DNA from 4 places in the Streptomyces sp. CA-181903 genome. Region 4 is predicted to be linked to each of the others. Evidence: riboswitches for the same ligand, from Rfam matches in the RefSeq annotation. Region 4 holds a riboswitch; each other region holds the start of a gene.
What was found. A riboswitch is a leader RNA that binds a small molecule or an ion and turns the genes downstream of it on or off. The one in region 4 is predicted to bind cobalamin.

Region 1: linked by a shared signal. The riboswitch ahead of ACQEVS_RS22445 (ribonucleoside-diphosphate reductase subunit alpha) and the one ahead of ACQEVS_RS19325 (FecCD family ABC transporter permease) in region 4 are both predicted to bind cobalamin.
Region 2: linked by a shared signal. The riboswitch ahead of metE (5-methyltetrahydropteroyltriglutamate--homocysteine S-methyltransferase) and the one ahead of ACQEVS_RS19325 (FecCD family ABC transporter permease) in region 4 are both predicted to bind cobalamin.
Region 3: linked by a shared signal. The riboswitch ahead of ACQEVS_RS29895 (HoxN/HupN/NixA family nickel/cobalt transporter) and the one ahead of ACQEVS_RS19325 (FecCD family ABC transporter permease) in region 4 are both predicted to bind cobalamin.

What each region holds. Positions count from the first base shown of each region.
Region 1 covers NZ_JBNJLY010000001.1:4,998,371-5,003,552, forward strand. The annotation lists gene ACQEVS_RS22440 (ribonucleotide-diphosphate reductase subunit beta) at 1-588, opposite strand, end outside; gene ACQEVS_RS22445 (ribonucleoside-diphosphate reductase subunit alpha) at 579-2,984, opposite strand; adenosylcobalamin-variant (AdoCbl-variant) riboswitch at 3,158-3,258, opposite strand; gene mctP (monocarboxylate uptake permease MctP) at 3,716-5,182, opposite strand, start outside.
Region 2 covers NZ_JBNJLY010000001.1:6,415,326-6,420,507, reverse strand. The annotation lists partial or broken gene ACQEVS_RS28535 (TetR/AcrR family transcriptional regulator) at 1-632, shown strand, start outside; partial or broken gene ACQEVS_RS28530 (CGNR zinc finger domain-containing protein) at 646-789, opposite strand; gene ACQEVS_RS28525 (hypothetical protein) at 1,004-1,306, opposite strand; cobalamin riboswitch at 1,812-2,054, shown strand; partial or broken gene metE (5-methyltetrahydropteroyltriglutamate--homocysteine S-methyltransferase) at 2,219-4,539, shown strand; gene mmsB (3-hydroxyisobutyrate dehydrogenase) at 4,735-5,182, opposite strand, start outside.
Region 3 covers NZ_JBNJLY010000001.1:6,740,432-6,745,613, forward strand. The annotation lists partial or broken gene ACQEVS_RS29890 (APC family permease) at 1-1,160, opposite strand, end outside; cobalamin riboswitch at 1,467-1,689, shown strand; gene ACQEVS_RS29895 (HoxN/HupN/NixA family nickel/cobalt transporter) at 1,722-2,864, shown strand; gene ACQEVS_RS29900 (class I SAM-dependent methyltransferase) at 3,077-3,910, shown strand; gene ACQEVS_RS29905 (5-carboxymethyl-2-hydroxymuconate Delta-isomerase) at 3,947-4,312, opposite strand; gene ACQEVS_RS29910 (Fpg/Nei family DNA glycosylase) at 4,429-5,182, shown strand, end outside.
Region 4 covers NZ_JBNJLY010000001.1:4,306,017-4,311,198, reverse strand. The annotation lists gene ACQEVS_RS19355 (LmeA family phospholipid-binding protein) at 1-172, shown strand, start outside; gene ACQEVS_RS19350 (sulfurtransferase) at 441-1,283, shown strand; gene ACQEVS_RS19345 (DUF1416 domain-containing protein) at 1,341-1,628, shown strand; partial or broken gene ACQEVS_RS19340 (DUF3099 domain-containing protein) at 1,802-2,079, shown strand; gene ACQEVS_RS19335 (DsrE family protein) at 2,142-2,507, opposite strand; gene ACQEVS_RS19330 (FABP family protein) at 2,784-3,389, shown strand; cobalamin riboswitch at 3,384-3,513, shown strand; gene ACQEVS_RS19325 (FecCD family ABC transporter permease) at 3,613-4,695, shown strand; gene ACQEVS_RS19320 (ABC transporter ATP-binding protein) at 4,695-5,182, shown strand, end outside.

The DNA.
Region 1 (5,182 bases), 690 kb from region 4:
GAACCAGTACACGTACGCGAACGCGCCGTAGAAGAACAGGCCCTCGATGCAGGCGGCGAAGCAGATCAGGTTGAGCAGGAAGCGGCGGCGGTCGGCCTTCGTCTCCAGCTTGTCGATCTTCTCGACCGAGTCCATCCACTTGAAGCAGAACTGGGCCTTCTCCCGGATGGACGGGATGTTCTCCACGGCCGCGAAGGCGGCGGCGCGGTCGTCCGGGTCGGGCAGATAGGTGTCCAGCAGCGTCAGGTAGAACTGGACGTGCACGGCCTCCTCGAAGAGCTGCCGCGACAGGTACAGCCGCGCCTCGGGGGAGTTGATGTGCTTGTACAGCGTCAGCACGAGGTTGTTGGCCACGATCGAGTCGCCGGTCGCGAAGAACGCGACGAGGCGGCCGATCATGTGCTGTTCGCCCGGGGAGAGCTTGGCCAGGTCGGCCACGTCGGAGTGGAGGTCGACCTCCTCCACGGTCCAGGTGTTTTTGATCGCGTCGCGGTAGCGGTCGTAGAAGTCCGGGTACCGCATGGGGCGCAGGGTCAGTTCGAAGCCCGGGTCAAGGAGATTCTTCTGTTCGTTGGACATTACTGGCATGCCTCGCAGGACTCGGGGTTTTCCAGGGAGCAGGCGATGGCGTCCGCGTCGGGCGCGGCCTGCTGGACGGGGACGGGGACGGTCGCGGCGGTGGAGCCGGCCGCGCGGGCGATCCGGGTGGCCGGACGCGAGCGCAGGTAGTACGTGGTCTTGATGCCCTGCTTCCAGGCGTACGCGTACATCGAGCTGAGCTTGCCGATGGTGGGCGAGGCCATGAACAGGTTGAGCGACTGGCTCTGGTCCAGGTACGGGGTGCGGGCCGCGGCCATGTCGATCAGGGCGCGCTGCGGGATCTCCCAGGCGGTGCGGTAGAGGTCGCGCACCTCCTGCGGGATCCAGTTCATGTCCTGGATCGAGCCGTTGGCGTCGGTCATCGCGTCGCGCGTGGTGCGGTCCCAGACGCCGAGCTTCTTCAGGTCCTCCACCAGGTAGGTGTTGACCTGGAGGAACTCACCGCTGAGCGTTTCGCGCTTGAACAGGTTCGAAACCTGCGGCTCGATGCACTCGTAGACGCCCGCGATGGACGCGATCGTCGCGGTCGGCGCGATGGCCAGCAGCAGCGAGTTGCGCATGCCGACGGAGGCGATCCGGGTACGCAGCGCGTCCCAGCGCCCGGCCCAGGTCGGCTCGGTGTTCGGGTAGTGGTCCGGGTGCAGCACGCCGCGCGCGGTGCGGGTCGCGGACCAGGCCGGGTGCGGGCCGTGCCGCTCGGCGAGGTCGGCGGACGCCTCGTACGCCGCGAGCATGATCCGCTCGGAGATCCGGGTGGACAGCGCCTTCGCCTCGGGGGAGTCGAAGGGCAGGCGCAGCCGGAAGAAGACGTCCTGAAGGCCCATCAGGCCCAGACCGACCGGGCGCCAGCGGGAGTTGGAGCTCCCCGCCTGCTCGGTCGGGTAGAAGTTGATGTCCACGACGCGGTCGAGGAAGGTGACGGCCGTACGGACCGTGCGGTCCAGCTTCTCCCAGTCCATCTCGCCGTCGGCGCCCAGATGCGCGGCCAGGTTGACGGAACCGAGGTTGCAGACGCGTCTCGCGTCGTTCGTGACCTCCAGGATCTCCGTGCAGAGGTTGGAGGAGTGGACGACCTGGCCGGGCTCGGCGGTCTGGTTGGCGGTGCGGTTGGCGGCGTCCTTGAACGTCATCCAGCCGTTGCCGGTCTGCGCGAGGGTGCGCATCATCCGGGCGTAGAGCACCCGCGCCGGGATGGACTTGACGGCCTTGCCCTCGGCCTCGTACTTCCGGTACGCGGCGTCGAACTCGTCGCCGTACAGGTCGACCAGGTCGGGGGTGTCGGCCGGGGAGAACAGCGACCAGTCGGCGTCCGCCTCGACCCGGCGCATGAACTCGTCCGGGATCCAGTGCGCGATGTTGAGGTTGTGCGTACGGCGGGCCTCTTCGCCGGTGTTGTCGCGGAGCTCCAGGAACTCCTCGATGTCCGCGTGCCAGGTCTCCAGGTAGACGCAGGCCGCGCCCTTGCGCCGGCCGCCCTGGTTGACGGCGGCGACGGAGGCGTCGAGCGTCCGCAGGAACGGCACGATGCCGTTGGAGTGCCCGTTGGTGCCGCGGATCAGCGAACCGCGCGAGCGGATGCGGGAGTAGGAGAGGCCGATGCCGCCCGCGTGCTTCGACAGCCGCGCGACCTGGTGGTACCGGTCGTAGATCGAGTCCAGCTCGTCCAGCGGCGAGTCCAGCAGGTAGCAGGACGACATCTGCGGGTGGCGCGTGCCGGAGTTGAAGAGCGTGGGGGAGGAGGGGAGGTACGAGAGCGTGCTGGTGAGGCGGTAGAGCTCGGCCACGTCCTCCAGGGCGCGGACGCTGTGGTCCTCGGCCAGGCCGCAGGCCACGCGCAGCAGGAAGTGCTGCGGCGTCTCGATCACGTTCCGGGTGATCGGGTGGCGGAGCAGGTAGCGGCTGTGCAGGGTGCGCAGGCCGAAGTAGCCGAAGCGGTCGTCGGCGCCGTCGGCGAGCGCGGCGTCCACCAGCGCGTCCAGCCGCTCGGCGTGCTCGCGCACGAACGCGGCGGTGTCGTCGGCGATCAGGCCCTCGCGGTGGCCGGTGGCGACGGACGCGGAGAAGGAGACCGCGCCCTGCCCGGCCGCCTCCTCGGCGATGGCGAGCGTGAGGAGCCGCGCGGCGAGCCGCGAGTACTGGGGCTCCTCGGAGATCAGCCCGGCCGCGGCCTCGGTGGCCAGCGAGCGCAGTTCGGCCTCGTCCGACCCGGGGTGCCGGCCGCGCAGCGCGGCGGCGGCGACCTTGCCGGGGTCGGTGGCGGGCAGATCGGCGGTGAGCTCCGTCAGGGTGCGCAGGAGCGCGGTCCCGGGGCCGCCGGTCGCTACCGTGTCCGCCTCGGGCACTGAAACCGGACCTGAAGCAGGTTCCGCGGGCGCGATCGTCACGTGTGGCTCTCCCTCGCTCGGCTGGGGGCCTCGGCGAGAGGGCAGGGGGGCGCGCACGCGCAGCCGACGGCGTACGGAAGCCGTACGAGGCGTGCGCGCGGGCGTCCACCGGCCCAACCCGCGAGGCCCGGACGTGTTCAGACGCCGTACCGGGCGGGCCCGGTGCTGGCGTGCTGCCGGCAGGTCCTCGGACTGCGGAACGGGCGGATTGGGCCCGTACGTACACCGTTGCGGGACAGTTCCGGATTTCCACCGGATTCCCCTGCGGCGACAGCGAGGACGAGCATACATCTAGTGCCGACGGTCGCGCGTGCCCCCACATGTTGTGTCGTCACGTCATGGAACGGTCGCGGAATGTGCTAACGGAGGGGGCCGGAGACAGGCGCGTTCACGGAAGTGATCCCCCGTCGCGCGGCGGCAGAAGGGACGGGCGGCCCGGCTTCACGAATGCGTAGGCGCGCCGTCGGCCCCCCTCCGCCGATGGGGAGGGGGGCCGGTGGGACGGAACCCGACGATCCACTTGGGTGGAACGGGAGATCGATCACAGGCGGCCCCTCGGAGCCGCTCCGGCGGGGTCCTTCCCCGGTCCGTGCCGGCAGGGAGGTCGGCCGCGTCGTGGGCCTGCCTCCGGCCGATGAGGCGGAGGCGCTGCGCCCGGCGGCGCGGCCCGGCCGGCCGCGGCCGCGGCGGGGCGTGAGGCCGACGGCCATGGCCTGCCGCCGGCCGGGGCGTCAGCGCCCGCCCGGCGCTCCCGCCGTCGCCGGGGGCAGTTCCACCTGGACACCCGGGTCGCCCGCGTCGGCCGTGTAGTCGGACGCCTTCGTCTCGTCCACGCCGTCCGGTGTGCCGAGCGCCTTGAACACAAAGGTCAGCACGACCGCGACGAGCACGTTCAGCGCGAAGGCCGTCAGCCCGATGTACCCCTTCTCCCCGATGAAGGGGATGAGGTTGGTGTTGCCGAAGTGGTCCTGCGTGGCGCTCGGGGTGTCGTAGGCGCGCCAGGTGCCGTAGATCATGCCCGTCGCCCAGCCCGCCAGCAGCGCCCAGCGGTGGAACCAGCGGGTGAAGAGGCCACCGACCAGGGCGGGGACGGTCTGGAGGATCCAGATGCCGCCCAGCAGCTGGAAGTTGATGGCGACCGTTTTGTCCATGGTGAGGACGAAGACGAGCGCGCCGACCTTCACCAGCAGGGACGCCAGCTTGGAGACCTTCGCCTCGTGCGCCGGCGAGGCGTCCGGCCGCAGGAAGTCCTTGTAGATGTTGCGGGTGAAGAGGTTGGCGGCGGCGATGGACATGATGGCCGCCGGGACCAGGGCGCCGATGCCGATCGCCGCGAAGGCGACGCCGGTGAACCAGTCCGGGAACATGTCCTCGAAGAGCTGCGGGATGGCCAGCTGGCCGTTCTTCACCTTGATCCCCGCCGCCACCGCCATGAAGCCGAGCATCGCCAGCAGCCCCAGCATCAGCGAGTACAACGGCAGGATGGTGGTGTTGCGGCGGATGACGTTGCGGTTCTTGCTGGAGAGCACCGCCGTCACCGAGTGCGGGTAGAGGAACAGCGCCATCGCCGAGCCGAGCGCCAGCGTCGCGTACGCCCACTGCGCGTCAGGCCCGGTCGCCAGGGCGCCGCGCGGCTTGCCCGTGTCCGGGTTCTTGACGGAGAACGCCTCGCCCGCCTTGGCGAAGATGTGGTCGAACCCGCCGAGCCGCATGGGGATGTAGATGATGGCGACCGCGATGACGATGTAGATCAGCGCGTCCTTGACGAACGCGATCAGGGCCGGGGCCCGCAGCCCCGACGAGTAGGTGTAGGCCGCCAGCACGCCGAAGGCGATGAGCAGCGGCAGGTCCTTCATGAACCAGTTGGAGCCGCCGCCGATCCCCATCACGTCCAGTACGGCCTGGATGCCGACGAGTTGCAGGGCGATGTAGGGCATCGTGGCGAGGATGCCGGTGAGGGCGAGCGCCAGCGACAGCCCCCGGGAGCCGAAGCGGCCCCGGACGAAGTCGGACGAGGTGACGTAGCCGTGCTTGTGCGATACCGACCACAGCCGCGGCAGGAAGGTGAAGACCAGCGGGTAGCAGAGGATCGTGTACGGCACGGCGAAGAACCCGGCCGCGCCGCCCGCGTAGACGGCCGCCGGCACGGCGACGAAGGTGTACGCCGTGTACAGGTCGCCGCCGAGCAGGAACCAGGT
Region 2 (5,182 bases), 2.1 Mb from region 4:
ACGGTGCCACAGCAGGACGGCGAACCCCCGCCCCGGCGCTCGGGCGACCGCCGCCCGGACGCCCGCCGCGCGGACGCCCGGCGCAACCGCGAGCGCATCCTGGCCGCCGCACTGGCCGAGTTGACGCACTCCCCCGCCGTCGCGCTCAGCACGATCGCGCGGCGGGCGGGCGTCGGCCAGGGCACGCTCTACCGCAACTTCCCCGACCGCGAGGCGCTCATCCTGGAGGTCTACCGCTTCGAGGTGCAGCAGGTCCACGACGCCGCGCGCCACCTCCTCGCGACCCGGCCGCCCGACCGGGCCCTGCGCGAGTGGCTCGACCGGCTGGCCCGGTACGCGGCGGCGAAGGCGGGCCTGGCCGACGCGATGCGCGAGGCCACCCGCGCCCCCGCCACCCCGGCCCGCTGGGGCCACGCCCCGATCACCGCGGCCGTCGAACTCCTCCTGGAGGCCAACGAGAAGGCCGGCACCATCCGCCCGGGGTGACCCCCGACGACCTCCTCCTCGCCATCGCCGGCCTCTGGCACATCGGCGCCCGCGCCGACGCCGGCGAACGCGTCCGGCGCCTCTTCGACCTCGTCACGGACGGCCTGCGGGCGGGCGCGCCCGGGCCGCCCGCCGAACGGACGTGACGGGCCGGAACGGTCACCCCGCCGGAGCGGGCGCGGTCTTCCTACGAGCCCGGTAGGCGGCGGCCTTGATCCTGTCGCCGCAGGACTCCATGCCGCGCCACTGCCGGCGCCGGCCGCGCGAGCGGTCGATGTACACGCGGGTGCACAACGGACTTCCGGACGGCTCGCGGAAAGCGGCCATCCCGGAGTTCACGCTGCGCCGGGGACGCTTCCCTCGGGCGTGGTACGAGCGGACGGCCGAAACGCCGGACGGACAGCGTTCGGCGCGCTGAGGTCCGTCCCTGAAGCCCCGAGGGGCGCCGGTTGGGTCGGCGCCCCTCGGTCACCGCTGCGCGAGTGCCGGTCCAGCGCTGCGCGGACGCCGCCCCCGGTCACCGCTCCGTGGTGCAGTTGCCCTGGACGGTCACCCAGATATTGCTGTCGGGCGTGGTGCCGCTGGCCACCACACCCCAGGGGTAGCAGTTGTGCGGGAGCTTCTGGTTCGCGTTCGCCCGGGCACCGTCCAGCGAGCCGGCTACCCCGGTGACGTAGACGTAGTAGGTGGACGAGCCCGCCGTCACCGCTCCCCGGGCCGGCGCCGCGGTGGCTGCCGACGCCGGGGCGGCCGGCGCCACTCCGGCCAGCAGGGCCGCCGCGACCGCGGCGAGTCCGGCCGTCGCAAACTTTCCGTTCACGGAATCCTCCAAGTTTCGCACGGTGCACGGGAGTCGGGCCGTATGCGAGGAATCTAGGGCAACCTCGCGCGTCACAACAGTGGTTGCACCTTGTGCAAACACGTTTCGTAACTGCCGCCCCAGAGCGGCTGAAACCCCAGCCCGTACCGCGCGCACCCCGTGCCGCACCCCTGCGGCACGGGGGCTCCGCCCCCGCGGGTCCGTCCTCCCCGGGCCCGCGCCGCCGGCGTCGACGACGGCCTCGTCGACCTCATGACGCGCCGCAACCCGCTCCGCTTCCTCACCGGCGCGGAACCCCTCGCTCCCCGGCCGTCCCGCCTCCCCCGTCCCCCGCGTGACCACGGCAGCCGCGCCCGCACGGGCACCTCCCCGCGCCGGGGCGCCCGGCGGCGGCCGCGCGACGGCCCCTCCGGGCCGTCGCCCCTCCCCGCACCCGTCCCGCCCCACGTGTCCCACCTCACCCTTCGCATCACGAACTCCCTTCCGTCCCAACCCCGCACCCTCTAGGCTGACAAGTGCAGCTGGTTCGCCCCGCCCGCCAGACGGGAGCGTCGCAAGAGGGAACCCGGTGGGAATCCGGGACTGCCCCGCAGCGGTGAGCGGGAACGACCGCCGTCATACGCACTGGGCCCGACGCACGGGCCCGGGAAGCGACGGCCAGTAGGTGCCTCGTACGGAATCCGACGGATTCCGTACACAACGGGGCGCGCCCGCGAGTCCGAAGACCTGCCCGCTGCCCGCGCGCGAACCACTCGTGCGTGGACATCCCGGTGACCTCGAGGGCGGGTCGGCGTACATACCAGGCGGACGACCGCGCCGTGCCGCGCGCGCTCGGCCCGTCCGGTTCCGTCACCCTTCGCGCTCTCGTCCCGTCCCGGGATCTCAGGGATCCATCTCGCGAAGGAGATCTCCGTGACCGCCAAGTCCGCAGCCGCGGCAGCACGCGCCACCGTGTACGGCTACCCCCGCCAGGGCCGGAACCGTGAACTCAAGAAGGCGATCGAGGGCTACTGGAAGGGCCGGGTGACGGCCGACGCCCTGCGCGCCACCGCCGCCGGCCTGCGCCGGGACACCTGGGAGCAGTTGGCCGCGGCCGGCCTCCACGAGGTGCCCACCGGCGACTTCTCGTACTACGACCACGTCCTCGACACCACCGTCATGGTCGGCGCGGTCCCCGCGCGCCACCGGGAAGCCGTCGAGGCGGACGCCCTGGCCGGGTACTTCGCGATGGCGCGCGGTACGCAGGACGTGGCGCCGCTGGAGATGACCAAGTGGTTCGACACCAACTACCACTACCTGGTGCCGGAACTGGGCCCGGACACGGTGTTCCGTACCGACTCGGCCAAGCAGGTCGCGGAGTTGAAGGAGGCCCTCGCCCTCGGTCTGGCCGCCGCCCGGCCCGTCCTCGTCGGACCCGTCACCTACCTGCTGCTCGCCAAGCCCGCGCCGGGCGTGGATCCGGACTTCGTCCCGCTCACCCTGCTGGACCGCCTGCTGCCGGTGTACGCGGAGGTGCTGGCCGACCTGCGGGCGGCCGGCGCCGAGTGGGTGCAGCTGGACGAGCCCGCCCTGGTGCAGGACCGCACCCCGGCCGAACTCAACGCCGCCGAGCGCGCCTACCGCGAGCTCGGCGCGCTGCCCGACCGGCCGAAGCTGCTGGTCGCCTCGTACTTCGACCGGCTCGGCGAGGCCCTGCCCGTCCTCGCCAAGGCGCCGGTGGACGGGCTCGCCCTGGACTTCACCGAGGCCGCCGCCGCCAACCTCGACGACCTCGCCGCCGTCGGCGGGCTGCCCGGCAAGCGCCTGGTCGCCGGTGTCGTCAACGGCCGCAACATCTGGGTGAACGACCTGGAGAAATCCCTCGCCACCCTGGGCACGCTGCTCGGCCTGGCGGAGCGGGTGGACGTGGCCGCGTCCTCGTCCCTGCTGCACGTCCCCCTCGACGCCGCCATGGAGCGCGACATCGCGCCGCAGATCCTGCGCTGGCTGGCCTTCGCGCAGCAGAAGACGCGCGAGATCGTCACGCTCGCCAAGGGCCTCGCCCAGGGCACCGACACCATCGCCGCCGAACTGGCTGCCAACCGGGCCGACCTGGCGTCCCGCGCGGCCTCGCCGATCACCCACGACCCGGCCGCCCGCGCCCGCGCCGCCGCCGTCACGGCCGCCGACGCCCGCCGCTCCCTGCCGTACGCCGAGCGCGCCGGCGCGCAGCGCGCCCGCCTCGGCCTGCCGCTGCTGCCGACCACGACCATCGGCTCCTTCCCGCAGACCAGCGAACTCCGCGCCGCCCGCGCCGACCTGCGAGCGGGCCGGATCGACACGGCCGGTTACGAGGAGCGCATCAGGGCCGAGATCCAGGAGGTGATCTCCTTCCAGGAGAAGACCGGCCTGGACGTCCTGGTACACGGCGAGCCCGAACGCAACGACATGGTCCAGTACTTCGCCGAGCGGCTGACGGGCTATCTCGCCACGCAGCACGGCTGGGTGCAGTCGTACGGCACCCGCTACGTCCGCCCGCCGGTCCTGGCCGGCGACATCTCGCGGCCGGAGCCGATGACGGTGCGCTGGACGACGTACGCCCAGTCGCTCACCGGCCGTCCCGTCAAGGGCATGCTCACCGGGCCGGTCACCATGCTCGCCTGGTCGTTCGTCCGCGACGACCAGCCGCTCGCCGACACCGCCCGGCAGGTCGCCCTCGCCCTGCGCGACGAGGTGAACGACCTGGAGGCGGCGGGCACTTCGGTCGTCCAGGTCGACGAGCCGGCCCTGCGCGAGACGCTGCCGCTGCGGGCGGCGGACCGCCCGGCGTACCTGGGGTGGGCTACCGAGGCGTTCCGGCTCACCACCGGCGGGGTACGGCCGGACACCCAGATCCACACGCACATGTGCTACGCCGAGTTCGGGGACGTCGTCCAGGCCATCGACGACCTCGACGCCGACGTCATCAGCCTGGAGGCGGCCCGCTCGCACATGCAGGTCGCGCGCGAACTGGCCGCGCACGGCTACCCGCGCGAGGCCGGGCCCGGGGTGTACGACATCCACTCGCCGCGCGTACCGGGCGCGGAGGAGGCGGCGGAGCTGCTGCGCGCCGGACTGAAGGCGATCCCGGGGAGCGGCTGTGGGTCAACCCGGACTGCGGGCTGAAGACCCGCGGCTGGCCGGAGACCCGGGCGTCGCTGGAGAACCTGGTGACGGCGGCCCGGACCGTCCGCGGGGAGCTGTCCGGGAGCTGAGGCGGGCCGACGGGCCCGCCGGACCGCACGCGGGTGCGGTCCGGCGGGCGGGTTCGGGTCGACGGGCGTGTGCCGTCCGGTGAGCGGGTTCGCTCCGGCGGACCGATGCCGTCCGGCGGGCCAGCGCCGTCCGGCGAACCGCTCCGCCCAACGGGCCCATGCCATCCGGCCGGCGCGTGCGGTCCGGCCGCCGGGTCACACGGCCCCTCCGCCCGGCGTGCCCGCGGAGCGGTCCGCCGTCGAGGTGTCCCGCCCCGATCGTTCCTGTATCGCGCGGATGATCCCGGAGAAGTCCTCCCCGGCCCCCCGTCCCTCGGCGAACGCGGCGTACAACTCGGCCGCGCGCAGCCCGAGGGCGGCGTCCACACCGCCCTCCCGGATGGCGTTGGCGGCGAGGCCGAGGTCCTTGGCCATCAGCGGGGCCGCGAAGCCGGGCCGGTAGTCGTGGTTGGCCGGGCTGGCCGGAACCGGGCCGGGGACCGGACAGTTGACGGTCAGGGCCCAGCACTGCCCGGAGGACGTGGACGCCACGTCGTACAGCGCCTGCTGCGAGAGGCCGAGGCTCTCGCCGAGGACGAAGGCTTCGCTGATGGCGATCATCGATATGCCGAGGATCATGTTGTTGCAGATCTTGGCGGCCTGC
Region 3 (5,182 bases), 2.4 Mb from region 4:
GACGAGCACCATCACCGTCGTCAGCAGCTGGATCAGCGTCGCCAGGTCCGTGTGACGGCCGATCAGGAACCCGACGCAGCCGATCGCCCCCATGCTCAGCAGGCCGAGGACGGGGAAGCGGTGGCGCGGGTGCAGGGTGCCGAACGCGCGGAAGAACACCTTCTCCCGGGCCGCGTTGTAGGGGATCCGGGAGGCGCCCAGGAGGCCGGTGAAGACCGACGCCACGGCGGTGATCAGGACGAGCACGGTGACGGTGTCGGCGGCCCCCGCCCCCAGGTGCGTTCCAGCACGGCGGAGGCCACGGAGGACGAGGCGACGTTGTCCGCGTCGAGCATGTCCCGCCAGTCCACGACGCCCAGGGTGCCGATCTGGAGCAGCAGATAGATGCCCATGATGCCGAGGATGGAGTAGATGATGGAGCGTGGGATGGTGCGTCCGGGGTCCTTGATCTCGGCGCCCATGTAGGCGGTCGTCCAGTAACCGCCGTAGTCGTAGATGCCGATGGTCAGGCCCGCCGCGAAGCCGATCCAGAAGTGATTGCTCGTCAGCTCGAAGGCGTGCGACGGGTAGGTGAACGCCCGGTCCGGGCTGAAGTGGGTGAACGCGGCGGTGATCACCAGCAGCACGGCCGCGATCATCACGCCCCAGAGCACCGTGGTGATCCGGGCCATGTTCTCCACCCGCCCCCACAGCAGCGCCACGACGGCCACGATGAGCGCGAGGCCCGTCAGGTCCCCCTGCGTCGGGGTCATGCCCGGCCAGAGGTACCCCAGGTACTGCACGAAGCCCATCACGCCGCTCGCCATCGCCAGCGGCACGTAGAGCATGGCGGTCCAGACGAACAGGAACGGCATGAGCCGGCCCGTCCGGTACTGGAACGCCTGCCGCAGGTAGACGTAACTGCCGCCCGCGCCCGGCAGGGACGCGCCGAGTTCGGCCCACACCAGGCCGTCCGCGAGGGCGAGCAGCGCCCCCGCGAGGAAGCCGACGACGGCCTGCGGGCCGCCGAAGGCCGCGACCATCAGCGGAATGGTGACGAACGGGCCGATCCCGCACATCTGGCTCATGTTGATGGCGGTGGCCTGGAACGGCCCGACGCGGCGGACGAATCCGCCCTGCCCGTCCGGCGTGCCGGCTCTCTCTCCCGTTCCGTCCGCCATGGCGGCCACCCTTCCCGTCGGCGCGATACCTGCACTCGTACACCGGCCCGCCCGGCCCGTCCATCACCCCGGACGGGGCGTGCCGGACCGGGACGCGGCCACCGCCCGAACAGCGCACGGGAGTTGGGACCCACGGGCCGGACGGGATGCTGGGTGACTCTCGCCGGGCGCTCCGCGCCGAGTCAAGACCCGGGGCGTACGGGACCGGAGCGCGGCACGGGACGGAAGCCGGTGGCGCGACCGGAGCGCCCCCTGAGGCAGGACATGACAATCGCCACTCTCGGTGCGTCCGCACTGGCAGGGGCGTTACAGTGACCCGGCCGTGGTGTTCGGGAAGACCGGTGCAGGATGCTCCCAGGGGGATCCGATTCCGGAGCGGCCCTCGCCACTGTGATCGGGGAGTGACCGTCCCGTTCCGCGCGGCCCACCGGGCGCGTGGAGCCACTGGCCGCAGCCGGCTGCCGGGAAGGCGGGGACGGACGCGAACGAACCCGTAAGCCAGGAGACCGGCCACGGCATCTCAGTGAACCGATCCACGAGGTGCTGGAGCGTGAACCCCCGATGACCCTGCCCACCGACGCGTCCACCGGTGCGCCCCCCGAGGCGGCCGCCGGACCGTCCGCCGCCTTCCGCTGGCGCCGCGAGGACACGATGCGGACCGCCGGCCTGCTCGCCGTCATAGCCGCCCTGCACGTCGTCGCCTTCGGCGTGCTCTTCCTGCTCGTCGTCCCGAACGACTACCACGTGGGCTCCAAGGTGTACGGCGTCGGCCTCGGCGTCACCGCCTACACCCTCGGCATGCGGCACGCCTTCGACGCCGACCACATCGCCGCCATCGACAACACCACCCGCAAGCTGATGGCCGACGGCAAGCGCCCGGTGTCCGTCGGCTTCTGGTTCGCCCTCGGCCACTCCAGCGTGGTCGTCGTCATGGCCGCGCTGGTCGCCGGCGGCACGCACATGGCGAGCACGCTGATGGACGAGGACTCGTCCACCCACCAGACCCTCGGCATCGTCGGCACGTCCGTCTCCGGCGGCTTCCTCTACCTCATCGCCGCCCTCAACCTCGTCGCCCTCGCCGGCATCCTGCGCATCTTCCGCGCCATGCGCGAGGGCCGCTACGACGAGGCCGAACTGGAGAAGCAGCTCGACTCGCGCGGCTTCATGAACCGCGTCCTCGGCCGGTTCACCCGCTCCATCAGCCGCCCCGGGCAGATGTACCCGCTGGGCTTCCTCTTCGGCCTGGGCTTCGACACCGCCACCGAGGTCACCCTGATGGTGATGGCCGGCAGCGGCGCCGCCGCCGGACTGCCCTGGTACGCGATCCTCTGCCTGCCGCTGCTGTTCGCCGCCGGCATGAGCCTCTTCGACACGCTCGACGGCACGTTCATGAACTTCGCCTACCAGTGGGCGTTCTCCAACCCGGTCCGCAAGGTCTACTACAACCTCACCATCACCGGCCTGTCGATCGCCGTCGCCTTCCTCATCGGCACCATCGAACTGGTCGGCGTGCTGCACGAGAAGCTGGACCTGGACGACGGGGTCACCGGCTGGATCGCCGGGCTCAACCTCGACAACGTCGGCTTCGTCATCGTCGGCCTGTTCGTGGTGGTCTGGGCCGCGGCCCTGGCGTACTGGCGCCTCGCCAAGGTCGAGCAGCGCTGGGCCGCGCGCGGCGCGACGGCCCCGGCGGCGGAGGGCTGACGCGGGGCCGGGAGCCGATGCATGGCGGGCGGGCCGGCGTCCTGCCCGGGCGGGCGCGGCCCGCCCGCCCGCCGCACGCCGGCCCACCGTCCCCGCCTGGCCGGGCTCTCCCGGGCCGGGACGGAAGGACACCACCGGGGCTACCGTGAGGACGGCGGCAGCCGCCCTTCGGCCGGGAGGACGACAGCGACCGCCCTTCCGTCAGGAGGCCCATGGACCGCGAGAAGATCACCCTCACCGGGGTCCCGGAAACCCTCCTCGCCACCCTCTACGCCCGCGCCCTCGACAGCCGCTCCCGCCACTCCCTCCTGCACGACCGGACGGCCCTCGACACCGTCCGGCGCCTCGACTACGACTTCCGAGGCATGGGCATGACCTCCGTGAACGCGGCCGGCGTCGCCCTGCGCGCCCACTGCCTGGACGGCTGGACGGCCGACTACCTCGCCCGGCGCCCCCGGGCCACCGTGCTCCACCTGGCCTGCGGGCTCGACACCCGGGCGCACCGCCTCGCCCGGTTCCCGGAGACCCGCTGGATCGACGCCGACCTCCCCGAGGTCATCGCCCTCCGCGACCGCGTCCTCCCGGCCCCCGGCGGCGACTACCGCACCGTCGCGACCTCGGTGACCGCCGACGGCTGGCTGGAGGAACTCCCCGCCGACCGGCCCGTGGTGGCGGTCTTCGAGGGGCTCTCCATGTACCTGCGGCCGGACGAGGGCGAGCGCCTCATCCGGCGGATCACCGCCCACTTCCCGGGCGGACAACTCCTGTTCGACTGTTTCAACGGCCTGGGCATCCGCATCCAGGGGCTGGTGCCCTGCCTCCGCAAGACCGGCGCGCGGGTGCACTGGGGCATCGACGACCCCCGCGCCCTGGAACGCCTGCACCCCGGCCTGACCTGCCTCGACGCCATCCGCGGCTGTGACCTCCCCGACGTCCGCCGGATCGCGCCGCTCGCCCGCCTGGAGGCGCGTCTGACGAGCCGTGTCCCCAGGCTGCGGGACGTCTTGCGGATGACGCGGTTCGAGTTCCCGGAGACGGCGGGCTGACCGCCGGCCCGCCTGCCCGGCCGTGGGCTCCGCCTCCTACGCCTCCGCCGCCCCGATGTGCCGGCGGTAGGAAGCACTCAGCTCACCCACGTTCACCGACGCGTGCACCACCCCCTCCGCCCCTGCCGTGTGCTCCCGTACCAGTGCCAGCACGGCCTCGCTCAGCGCGGCCTTCGCCTCCTCCGTCCGTCCGGGCAGCACCGCCACCTCGACGTGCACCAGCGACTGCCCCGCGAGCCCGTCCGCCACCACGACCTCCGCGCAGCGGCGGAACCGCGTCTTGCAGTTGGTCACGGCGGTGTCCAGGACCCGGGCGGTCAGCGGGTGGAGGGCCAGGGCGAAGGCACGCGGGTCGAAGGCGTCGCCCAGGGACTCGGAGTAGTCGACGGCGAAGTGCGGCATGGGAGGCTCCCGGTGTTCAAGATGCGCAAGCGGATACGGCCGAACGAGTGATCATCCTCTCGTACGCCCCGCCCGCCCCGACTTGCCCGTCCCGTCGCCCCCGTCACACTGGAACCATGCCCGAACTGCCGGAAGTCGAGGCGCTCGCGGCCTTCCTGGGCGAGCGGCTGGTCGGCCGTACGGTCGAGAAGGTGCTGCCGGTCGCGGTGAGCGTGCTCAAGACGTACGACCCGCCGCTCACCGCCCTGGCGGGCCGGCCGGTGGCCGGGGTCGGCCGGCACGGGAAGTTCCTGGACATCGCCACCGAGGGCGGCCCCCACCTCGTCCTCCACCTCGCCCGGGCCGGCTGGCTGCGCTGGCAGGACGCCCTGCCGGCCGCCCCGCCGCGCCCCGGCAAGGGGCCGCTGGCCCTGCGCGTCCGGCTGGCCGGCGGCGCCGGCTTCGACGTGACCGAGGCGGGCACCCAGAAGCGCCTGGCCGCCTACTGCGTGCGGGACCCGTCCGACGTGCCGGGGATCGCCCGGCTCGGGCCCGACCCGCTGGCCGACGCGTTCACGCTCGACGCGTTCACCCGCCTCCTGCACGGCGAACGCCGGCAGGTCAAGGGCTTCCTTCGCGACCAGAGCGTGATCGCCGGCATCGGCAACGCCTACTCCGACGAGATCCTGCACACGGCCCGGATGTCCCCGTTCAAGCCGACGTCGGGCATGGCGGACGACGAGGCCGCCGCCCTCTACGAGGCGCTGCGGACCACCCTCCGGGACGCCGTCGAGCGCTCGCGCGGGCAGGCGGCGGCAGGGCTGAAGGGCGAGAAGAAGAGCGGCCTGCGGGTGCACGGCCGCACCGGCGAGCCCTGCCCGGTCTGCGGCG
Region 4 (5,182 bases):
AAGCTGGAGAAGCTCGAGACGAACGAGAAGGGTGTGGAGATCACGCTCGGTGGGACGGGTGTCCGGCTGGCGGGATGAGCCCCGGTCCCTCCCCTTCACCGATTCCTGGGGCTGCGCCCCAGACCCCCTGATCGCGGCTTCGCCGCTCGTCCTCAAACGCCGGACGGGCTGATTTTGAGACGGTTCATCTCACATGCCGACACACCGGTGACACCCCTCCCCCGCCCTCCCTACGATCGCACCATGAGGCGACAGGCGGATCTCACCAAACGGCGGGCAGTCGACCTGTGCCGTGTGGCCGCCATGCTGTGTCGTCGTGCCTGACGGGGCTCCGCCCCCTCTTCGGCCGGCCGCTCCGGCCCCCCTCCCGCATCACCGCCATGTGCCGGCGCCCGGCGCGCCGTCGGCGTACCTCAGCAACTGCCCCGGAGGAGAACAGCATGAGCCGCAACGACGTCCTGGTGGATGCCGACTGGGTCCAGGCCCGCATCGACGCAGGCGACCCCAAGACCGTCATCGTCGAGGTCGACGAGGACACCTCGGCCTACGACAAGAACCACATCAAGTCCGCCATCCGGATCGACTGGCGGACGGACCTCCAGGACCCCGTCCGCCGCGACTTCGTGGACCAGGCGGGCTTCGAGGAGCTGCTGTCCGCGAAGGGCATCGCCAACGACGACACGGTCGTCCTCTACGGCGGCAACAACAACTGGTTCGCCGCCTACGCCTACTGGTACTTCAAGCTCTACGGCCACCAGGACGTCCGCCTCCTCGACGGCGGCCGCAAGAAGTGGGAGCTGGACTCGCGCGACCTCGTCGCCGAGGTCCCGCGGCGGCCCCGCACGGAGTACAGGGCCAAGCCGCAGGACGCCTCGATCCGCGCGTTCCGGGACGACGTGCTGGCCGCGATCGGCAGCCTGAACCTGGTGGACGTCCGTTCGCCCGACGAGTTCAGCGGCAAGCTGCTCGCCCCGGCCCACCTCCCGCAGGAGCAGTCGCAGCGCCCGGGCCACGTCCCGACGGCGCGCAACATCCCCTGGTCCAAGGCGGCCAACGACGACGGCACGTTCAAGTCGGACGACGAACTCCGGGCCGTCTACGAGGGCGCGGGCGTGGACCTGTCGAAGGACACCATCGCGTACTGCCGGATCGGCGAGCGGTCGGCGCACACCTGGTTCGTCCTGCACGAGCTGCTCGGGCAGACCAACGTCCGCAACTACGACGGTTCGTGGACGGAGTACGGCTCCCTCGTCGGCGTGCCGATCGAGCTCGGCGCCAACTGATCCGTCCGACGACAGCACGGACCTCGACGACAGCACGAACGAGGAAAGGTACGCAGCATGTGTGGAGCCAAGGCCGGCGGCCCCGACGCCTCGACGGCCAAGCCGGGCGAGACCACCATCCAGGGTTCCGTGACCCGTGACGGGGTGCCCGTCGCCGGTTACGTGCGCCTGCTGGACAGTTCCGGCGAGTTCACCGCGGAGGTCCCCACCTCCGCGACCGGACAGTTCCGCTTCTACGCGGCCGAGGGCACCTGGACGGTGCGCGCGCTCGTCCCGGGCGCGACCGCCGACCGTACGGTCGTCGCGCGGCCCGGCGGGCTGGCGGAGGTGGCGATCGCCGTATAAGGACGACGCCTACTGAGCACGGCGCCTCGCGCGCCGGACGGCCGGAGGGCCGCACCTCGGGGTTTGGACGACCTGATGGCGGGGTGCGGCCCTCCGGTGCGCCGCGGCCCGGCGCGCCCCCGGACGGGCCGCGCACGCTGTACGGCGACCGGCCCCCGCCGTACCGTTGAAGCATGTACGCGCGGCGGCGTCACCTGTACTTCGCCATGATGGGCACGTGCGTCGGGATGTTCGTCCTGGCCTGGGCCGTCGTACGGCTGTGGTCCGTGCCCGCCGCCATCGGCATGTGCCTGTTCGCGATGGTCATCCCCCGGTGGCGGCCATCGTGGCCAACCGCCGGGGTCCCGACGACCGCTGGTGGGACGAGGAGACGGGCGACCCCGAGTCCGACCGCTGGTGGAACGAGCTGGACGACCGGCGCGGGCGGGACGACCAGCGGGACGGCCAGTAGACGCCGGCCGGACGTCGGCGGGACCGCCGGTGAACGCGACGGTGATCGAATCGGCGGACGAGTCAGTAGACGAGCGCCTGCACGCCGTCCGCCATGGCCTCGCCGACGAAGACCTGGGCCCCGGCGATGCGCGCGCCCTCGATCAGGTCCTTCTCCTCGATGTCCCGCCGCGCCGCGCACTGCGTACAGACGGTGATCATGCCGCCGCCCGCCCGGATGCCGTCGATCAGCTCCGGCAGCGGCGCCGCGTGCGGCAGTTCGAACTCGGCCGCCCGGCCCGGCAGGGCGAACCAGGACGACTCCCCGGTCAGCCACAGCGAGACCTCGACGCCGCTCGCCACGGCGACGGCCGCCACCGTGAACGCCTGCGAGCACCGCTCGGGCGCGTCCGCGCCCGCCGTCACCTTGATCACGAGCTTCTTCCGCATGGGATCACTGTAGGCCGGGCGCCCGGCCCAGGGGCCCTACGCGTCCCGTACCACCTCACACCGCCGTTCCGGAGCGGGCCGACTAGACTCGTCGCAGGTCCGTAACCCCTCACTCCGACCGAGGAGCGCGCTCGTGCTTGAGGCAGTCTTCACCACCCTGCTGGTCCTGGTCGCCGTCGGCGTTCTCTCGTTCGCCGGGCTGACCTGGAAGAAGCTGTACCAGGGCCAGCGCTGAGCCTCCCCGACCACCCCCTACAGATCGTCTGAGCTGAGCCCATGATCGAGATTCCGTCCGACCTCCACCGGGACCTGGTGCCCCTCGTCTTCCTCCTCGGCAAGTGGGAGGGGGCGGGCGTCGCCGACTTCCCGGGCTCCGAGAAGTGCAACTTCGGGCAGGAAGTCACCTTCACCCACGACGGCCGGGACTTCCTGGAGTACGTCTCGCACAGCTGGGTGCTCGACGCCGAGGGGAACAAGGTCCGGCCGCTGGAGACCGAGAGCGGCTACTGGCGGATCGACAAGGACCGCAAGGTCGAGGTCGTCATGATCCGCGACCAGGGCGTCGTCGAGGTCTGGTACGGCGAGCTCGCCGACAAGAAGCCGCAGATCGACATCGTCACCGACGCGGTCGCGCGGACCGCCGCGTCCGGCCCGTACTCCGGCGGCAAGCGCCTCTACGGGTACGTCAAGGGCGACCTGATGTGGGTCGGCGAGAAGGCCACCCCCGAGGTGCCGCTGCGGCCGTACATGTCCGCGCAGCTGAAGAAGACCGCCGACGTGGCCGCTCTGGAGGAGTGGGCGCGGAACCTGCCGGACGACCTGCCGGACGGCGTCTCCTTCTTCCGCCCGGACGGCACCCCCTACAACCCCGAGCAGCCGTAAGCCCCAGGCTGTCGTACGAAGCGCCCCGCGGGGGAAGTCCGGTCGAAGTCCGGCGCTGACCCGCAACGGTAGGCAGAACACCCGTTCTGCGAGCCCGATCACCCGCGGCGGTGTGAGCTCCTGACAACTCGCCGTGGACTGCGAGGGGAGGCCCCCCGCGGCGCGGTGGGGCTCCTGCGGGCACGCGTGCCCGGGCCCACGGCCCGAGCCGAAGGCGTCCCCCTTGGCAGTCACCGCCCAGGCCCCACCCGCCACCACCGCACCGGCACGGCGGATCCCGCTGCCACCCCTGATCGCCGGGCTGACCGTCGCCCTGCTCGGCTCCCTCCTCTGCTGCGTCGCCCTGGGTTCCTCCGGCATCGGCTGGGGGCGGGTGCTGCACTACCTGGGCGCGGGGCTGACCGGCGGCAGGATCGGGGCGGACGAGGTCTCCGCCTACACCATCGTCTGGGAGCTGCGCTTCCCGCGCGCCCTGCTGGCGGCCGTGGTCGGTGCCGGTCTCGCCGCCGTCGGCGTCGCCACCCAGGCGCTGGTCCGCAACGCCCTCGCCGACCCGTTCGTGCTCGGCATCTCCTCCGGCGCGGCCGTCGGCGCCAACGCGGTGCTCCTCTTCGGCGTGCTCGGCTCGCTGGGCGTCTGGGCGCTGTCCAGCGCCGCGTTCCTCTCCGCGCTCGCCTCCATGGCCCTGGTCTACGCGGCGGCCCGCGGCACCGGGCACGGGCTGACCCCGCTGCGGCTGGTGCTGGTCGGGACGGCCATGTACTACGGCTTCTCGGCGATCACCACGCTGATGGTCTTCAGCGCGGACCGCGGGGACGCCGCCCGCTCGGCGATGATGTGGCTGCTCGGCAGCCTGGGCGGGGCGAGCTGGCAGTCCGTGCCGATCGCCGCCGGGGCCGTGCTGCTGGGCCTGGGCTATCTGCTGTGGTCGGCGCGCGGCCTGAACGTGCTGGCCATGGGCGACGAGACGTCGTCCGCGCTCGGCGTCGACCCCGAGCGGCGGCGCCGGGTGCTGTTCGTCGTGGTGGCGGCCGTCACCGGTGCCGTGGTGGCCGTCAGCGGCGCCATCGGCTTCGTCGGGCTGATGGTCCCGCACGCCACCCGGATGCTGGTCGGCGCCGACCACCGCCGGGTCCTCGCGGTCGCGCCGCTGCTGGGCGCGGTGCTGCTGGTGTGGGTGGACGTCGTCTCGCGGCTGCTGCTCGCGCCCGTCGAACTGCCGGTCGGCGTGATCACGGCGCTGATCGGCGTGCCCTGTTTCATCCTGCTGATGCGCCGGCGCGGCTACACCTTCGGAGGGGCCTGATGCGGGTCGACATCGAGGACCTGTCGGTCGAGGTGGCCGGCGCCACGCTGGTCCGGGACGTGGAACTGCGGGCCGCGAGCGGGCAGTTCGTCGGCGTCGTCGGCCCCAACGGCAGCGGCAAGTCGACGCTGCTGCGGTGCGTCTACCGCGCGCTGCGGCCGACGCACGGCCGGGTGCTGCTGGACGGCGACGACCTGCACGGGCTCACCGCCCGCGAGGGCGCGCGGAGGCTGGCGGCGCTGCCGCAGGAGTCGGGTGGCGAGTTCGACTTCACGGTCGCCGAGGTCGTCGCGATGGGCCGGCTGCCGCACCAGCGGGCGGCCGGCCGCACGTCCCGCGAGGACACCGACGTCTGCGCGGCGGCCCTGGAGCGGGTCGGCGCCGGGCACCTCACGGACCGCGGCTTCCTGACCCTCTCCGGCGGCGAGAAGCAGCGCGTCCTGATCGCGCGCGCCCTCGCCCAGCGGCCGAAGGTACTGGTCCTGGA